DNA from 2 places in the Pseudomonas sp. NY11955 genome. Region 2 is predicted to be linked to the other one. Evidence: riboswitches for the same ligand, from Rfam matches in the RefSeq annotation. Region 2 holds a riboswitch; the other holds the start of a gene.
The links. Region 2 has a riboswitch for cobalamin ahead of ACNFBR_RS14415 (CbtB domain-containing protein). Riboswitches for the same ligand answer to the same signal wherever they lie in the genome.

Region 1 (3,202 bases), on a different contig from region 2:
GCCTGCAGAGCATCGATGCCCTGCGCGGCCTGGTAATCCTGTTCATGCTCCTGGACCACGTTCGCGAGACCTTCTTCCTGCACCGCCAGGTCAGCGACCCGATGACCATCGACACCACAGAGCCATCGCTGTTCGTCAGCCGCACCCTCGCCCACCTTTGCGCGCCAGTGTTCGTCCTGCTGACCGGCCTGTCGGCCTGGCTGTACGGCGAGAAGCATCAGGGCCGAGGCGACGTCTCGGCGTTCCTGTTCAAGCGCGGGTTGTTCCTGGTGGCGCTGGAGTTCACCCTGGTCAACTTCGCCTGGACCTTCCAGTTGCCGCCCAGCGTGATCTACCTGCAGGTGATCTGGGCCATCGGTGTCAGCATGATTGCCCTGTCGCTGCTGGTGTGGCTGCCACGCGCCGCGCTGCTCGCCCTGGGCGCCCTCATCGTCGCCGGGCACAACTTGCTCGACGGCCTGCACTTTGGTGTGGAATCTGCGCTGCATGTGCCTTGGGCGATTCTGCATGACCGTGGCTGGCTGGCGTTTTCCGACAACCTGCGCCTGCGCACGTCGTACCCGGTGCTGCCATGGATCGGCGTCATCGCCCTGGGCTACGGCCTGGGCCCCTGGTTCGCTCGCGGCAGCGCTGCCGGGCAACGCCAGCAACGCCTGCTGCTGGCCGGGTTGCTCGCACTGCTGGGTTTTGTGGTGTTGCGCATGTTCAACGGCTACGGGGAGGCGCCATGGAGCGGCTACCCTACCTTCACGCAAACCCTGATGAGCTTCTTCAACATCACCAAATACCCACCGTCGCTGCTGTTCCTGGCCCTGACCCTGGGCTGCGGCCTGCTGTTGCTGCGGGCCTTCGAGCGTGCTTCCCAGCCGCGCTGGATCAGTGCCCTGGCGGTGTTCGGTGCAGCCCCCATGTTCTTCTACCTGCTGCACCTGTATGTGTTGAAGCTGCTGTACCTGGCCTGTGTAGCGCTGCTGGGTCTCAACCATGGCGACTACTTTGGCTTCGACGGCATTGCAGCGGTATGGGTGGTTGCAGTGCTGCTGGCGGTTGCGCTGTACCGACCGGTGCGCGGGTTCGCCAAGCTAAAGCAGCGGCGCCGCGACATCCGCTGGCTGAAGTACTTCTGAAAAGCGTTTTCACCCGGCGGCGCGATGGTCTACCATGCGGGCCGCCGGTTTCCACCACGGAACTAATAGGGAATCCCAGGCCCGCCAACACGGGCCAAACGGAACTGCCCCCGCAACTGTAGGTGCCGAGCCTGCTCCATCGATGCCACTGGGCCTAACACCCGGGAAGGCCGGAGCCAGGCCGTGACGCACCAGTCAGGAGACCTGCCGGCCTACATACACCAACCGGCGGGGTGTCCGGGATTGGCCATCAGTGTTGCCTCAGCCACCAGCAGGGGCTCGGCGATGCCTGTCCGCGCGTTCCTCACCCGAACTGTCCGATAGGAGATCGCCCAGCATGCTGCCCCGTTTCGCCACCCTGCTCGCCGGCCTAGGCCTCACCGGCCTGGCTCAGGCCGCCGCCACCCACTACCCGCTCACGGTCGACAACTGCGGCAAGCCGCAGACCTTCGCCCAGGCACCGCAGCGCGCCGTCACCATCGGCCAGGCTGGGACCGAGATGCTTTATGCATTGGGCCTGGGCGACAAGCTGGCGGGCACCTCGCTGTGGTTCAACAACGTGCTGCCCGAGTACCAGGCGGTGAATGCCAAGGTGCCGCGCCTGGCCGACAACGAACCCAGCTTCGAGGCAGTGGTCGGCAAGCGCCCGCAGCTGGTGGCGGTGCAGCTCGAATGGACGGTCGGCGCCCAGGGCGTGGTCGGCACCCGCGAACAGTTCGACGAGCTGAATATCCCCACCTACCTGCTGCCCTCGGACTGTGAAGGCAAGGACAACCTGGTCGGTGCCGACGGCACACGCCTGCAGGCCTTCCAGGTGAACAGCATCTACAAAAGTGTCAGCCAGCTGGCTGAGATCTTCGACGTACAGGCGCGCGGCGCGGCCCTGAACGCCGAGCTGAAGGGCCGACTGGACAGTGCCAAGGCGCAACTGGCCGGCAAGGACCTGTCGACAACCTCTGCGCTGTTCTGGTTTTCCAGCGCCGACCTCGACATCGCCCCCTATGTGGCCGGCCGCCAAGGCGTCGCCGACTTCATGTTGCGCACCCTCGGTGTGCGCAACGTGGTCGAGTCCAGCGAAGAATGGCCAACCGTAGGTTGGGAAACCCTGGCCAAAGCCAACCCGACCTGGCTGATCATCGCGCGCATGGACCGCCGCCGCTTCCCCGCCGACGACTACCAGAAAAAACTCGAATTCCTGCGCAGCGACCCGGTAACCCGCAACATGGACGCGGTGAAGCACGACCACATCATCATTCTCGACGCCGACGCCATGCAGGCCGGCATCCGCCTGTTCCGCGGCGTGCAGACGCTGTCCGCAGCGTTTGCCAGCGGTAAAGCAGCCCAGTGATGATGCGCCTGTTACCCTGCATCGCGGTTGCCCTGGCAGCCTTGTTGGCCGCCCTGCTGGCCGGTATCGCCATCGGTGAAACCAACCTGTCGCCCAGCGTGGTCGGTCAGGTGCTGGCCAACCACCTGTGGCAGGCCGGCTACCCGGTCGACCCGATCGACGCCGGTATCGTCTGGAACTACCGCCTGACCCGCACCCTGGTCGCGGCCGCTTGCGGCGCCGGGCTGGCCACCTGCGGCGTGATACTCCAGGCGCTGTTGCGCAACCCGCTGGCCGAGCCATACCTGCTGGGGCTGTCTGCCGGTGCCTCGACCGGCGCGGTACTGGTCGGCCTGCTGGGCCTGGGTAGCCTGGCGCTGAGCATGTCCGCCGGGGCGTTCATCGGCGCCGGGGCGGCATTTGCCCTGGTGCTGGTACTGGCCCGCGCGGCCGGCCCCAGCAACAACAACGCCCAGGTGATCCTTGCCGGTATCGCCGGCTCGCAGCTGTTCAATGCCCTGACCGCTTTCCTGATCACCAAGTCGGCCACTGCCGAGCAGGCGCGTGGCATCTTGTTCTGGCTGCTGGGCAACCTCAGTGGCGTGCGCTGGCCTTCGGTGTGGCTGGCTGTGCCGGTGGCGCTGTTCGGCTTGCTGGTGTGCCTATGGCATCGCCGCGCACTGGATGCCTTCACCTTCGGTGCCGATTCGGCAGCCTCGCTGGGCATCCCGGTGCGGCGCACCCAGTT
Region 2 (3,202 bases):
CAGCACATGCCCTACCAGTATCAGGGCCGTGCGCCGGAAGTCCTTGGTTGCCACGCGTTCAACAATATCGCCGAGATTGCCGCGCACCCAGTCCTGGTCTGGCCAGGTGGCGCGATGCACAACCGCTACCGGGCAGAGCGCGCCGTAGTGCGGCAGCAGTTCATCGACAATCCGCGACAGGTGTTTGACCCCCAGGTGAATCGCCAGGGTACTGCCATGGCGCGCCAGATCGCTCAGTTGTTCGCCAGGCGGCATTGGCGAGCTGTCGCCATAGCGGGTAAGGATCACCGTCTGCGCCACGTCCGGCAAGGTCAGTTCGCAGCCAAGCAGGGCAGCGCTGGCTGCCGTGGCGGTGACTCCAGGGATGATCTGGTAATCGATACCCAGCGCCTGCAGGTGGCGGATCTGCTCGCCGATGGCACCGTACAGGCTAGGGTCGCCGCTATGCACCCGGGCTACGTCCAGGCCTTGCTCGTGCGCGCGTTGCATGGCCGCGACAATCTGTTCCAGATGCAGTTCGGCGCTGTTGATCACGGTCTCGGCCTGGTGACCTTCGAGCACGGCTGCGGGCACCAGCGAGCCGGCATAAATGATCACCGGGCATTGGCGAATCAGCCGTTGGCCCTTGACCGTGATCAGGTCCGGGTCGCCGGGGCCGGCGCCGATGAAGTAGACGGTCATGGATAGTCCTTGCAAGAATTTGGGGGTGAAGCGCTCAGCAGGCCAGGGCGAGTGTCGCCTGGCCCAGAACCTGGCGGGCCAGCAGCAATCGGGCCCTGCCAAGCTGCTGGCTGGCCAAGGCCAACGCCGCGCTCTCGGCTACACCCCAGCAGCCGCTGTGGGCATGGGCTGCGGCGGAACGGTGGCTGAGCATGGGTTCGTATGGTTGCAGTTGCGCGCTATGGTACAGCACCAAGGGTAAACCGAGGCGTTCGGCCAACTGCAGCAAACCGGGTTCGTCGGCCTTCAGGCTGATGCTGGCAATGCCGCGCAGATCTGCCAATGCCAGGCCCTGGGTGTCCAGGGCCTGGCTCAGCAAGTTTTGCAGGGTGTCCGCCGAGCAACCTCGGCGGCAGCCAAAGCCGGCGTAGAAGCCCGGCATCAGGCCTGGCTGGAACGGCGGAACAGCCATGCGCTGAGCAGGCCCAAGGCCAGCCAGAAGGCGGCGTTGGTGAGCCAGGAGGCTACTTTGAACTGGGTTTCCAGCGCTTCAGGGGCCAGGCTTTCGTGCACCTCGGGTTGCGGTGCGCCGATCACATGGGGAATCACCAGCAGTGCCGCGCCAAGCACCTTCAGCAGCCAGTGGCGGGCGAACACCAACAACGCCAGGCCCAGCGCAGTGGCGCTGGCGGTGCCAATCCACCAGGTTTGACGTTGACCCAGGTCGGCAGCCGCAGTGCCTGGCAGCTCTGGTGGCAGGCCAAGGGTTGGGGCCAGGCAGAACACGGCGAAGCCGGCGAGCCCCCACAGTGCACCCGTGCCGGCGCGCTTCGGCTCGCGCAGGCTGTACAGGGCGGCCAGGATCAGGGCGAAGCCGACCGCGACCACCAGGTTGCCACCGGTGGTGGACAGCACCCGCTGCCAGCCGTCTTCCGGCGACCAGGCTTCGGCACTGTGCTCATGGGCGGCCACTTCGCCACCATGCTCGTGATGTGCGGCGGGGGCCGAGGACTCGTAGGTTTCCGCTTCAAGAATCAGCGGAGCGACCCAAAAGCTTTGCAGCAGGGTCAGCAACAGGGCCGCAAGCAGCCCGCTGAAGCCCGCGGTACGGGCGATGCGCGTGATCATCAGGGGTACTCAGTGGCAGGGGAAGGCGGCGCTGTGGCGGGTGTCGTGGGCGGCGTTGTGCACGGCCTCGATGTGCGAGAAGCCGGCAAAGTACACCAGGCACAGGCCCAGCAGGCTGGCGCCGACGGCGATGACCAGGCGCTGGCTGAGGGTAACGGGGGTGGCAAGGCTGTGTTGTTTGGCGCTGGTGATGGGCATGACGCGTTCCTCTGCTTTTTTGTGGGCAACGGGCGAGCGCGGCAGCCCCGGGCGAGGTGGCCCAGGGGAATGCAACAGCGCCCGCCCACCGCGGGGTGTTCATGAACGCCAGGCCGGTCTCCGGGCTTGCGAGGAAGAGCAGGGCTCCTGGAACACGTCACCTTCCCATGCCGCAGTTACCAGGCACAGTGGTACAGACGCTTCACTCGCTTACCGTTGCGGGGGCAGCACCGGCATTGTCCGGCCCTGTTGGAGGGCCTGCGACGCACCGGTTTCCCGTTTCACCCCGTGAGGGGCACCTGAACGCGAGGCATAAGAAGAGCATGGGGCGGGCTTGGCGTCAATGCCGCACTTGACCTGGGAGGGCAGTGCAGCGAGTAGAGCGCTAGGCCGTGCGCGCGTTGCGCCCAGCCTCGTGCCGTTCAACCAGCGCACGAATCCGCGGGATCAGGTCCTGCCCGTACTCCACCGCATCACGTAGCTGGTCAAAGCCGCGGAACAGGAAGGTGGTTACCCCCAGTTCGTAGTACGCCAGCGCCGCCTCGGCCACCTGGTCCGCAGTGCCCACCAGCGAGGTGGAGTTACCTGCACCACCGCCTAGCGCGGCAATCTCGGTCCACAGCCGGGTGTCGTGCACCTTGCGCTGGCTGGCCAGCTGCACCAGGCGTTCGGAGCCGGCGTTGCTCTTGCCGAAGTTCTTCTCGCGGCGATTGCCCTGATGGATGCCGATGCGCGCCTGGGCATCGGCCAGGATGCGCTCGGCACGGGCCCAGGCCTCGGCCTCGGTAGCCCCCAGAATCGGCCGCAACGACAGGCTGAAGCGAATATGCTTTTCGCGCCCGTAGCGGGCGGCGGCCTTGCGCACCTTGGTGATGCGCTCGCCTACCTGCTCCAGCGGTTCGCCCCACATCATGTAGACATCGGCGTGCTTGGCGGCCACTTCGACCGCCGCGTCAGAGGCGCCGGAGAAGTAGATCGGCAGGTGCTGCACGGGCTTGACCAGGGTCAGATTGTCTTCGACGCGGTAGTGCGTGCCCTGGTGGTCGAACGGTTCATGGCGCGTCCAGGTGTCGCGCAGGACCTGCAGGTATTCGTCGGTACGGGCATAGCGGGCATCCTTGTCGAGGAAGTCGCCATCGCGCTGCAGGTCGCCGCTGTCGCCGCCGGTGATGACATTGATCGAAGCGCGGCCACGGCTCAGTTGGTCGAGGGTGGC

Region 1: another riboswitch for cobalamin. It lies ahead of ACNFBR_RS09445 (ABC transporter substrate-binding protein); the one in region 2 lies ahead of ACNFBR_RS14415 (CbtB domain-containing protein).

What each region holds. Positions count from the first base shown of each region.
Region 1 covers NZ_JBLUPS010000004.1:181,707-184,908, forward strand. The annotation lists gene ACNFBR_RS09440 (DUF1624 domain-containing protein) at 1-1,127, shown strand, start outside; cobalamin riboswitch at 1,156-1,354, shown strand; gene ACNFBR_RS09445 (ABC transporter substrate-binding protein) at 1,465-2,475, shown strand; gene ACNFBR_RS09450 (FecCD family ABC transporter permease) at 2,475-3,202, shown strand, end outside.
Region 2 covers NZ_JBLUPS010000006.1:343,105-346,306, forward strand. The annotation lists gene cobM (precorrin-4 C(11)-methyltransferase) at 1-681, opposite strand, end outside; gene ACNFBR_RS14405 (cobalamin biosynthesis protein) at 716-1,102, opposite strand; gene ACNFBR_RS14410 (CbtA family protein) at 1,102-1,788, opposite strand; gene ACNFBR_RS14415 (CbtB domain-containing protein) at 1,798-1,986, opposite strand; cobalamin riboswitch at 2,080-2,304, opposite strand; gene ACNFBR_RS14420 (LLM class flavin-dependent oxidoreductase) at 2,372-3,202, opposite strand, start outside.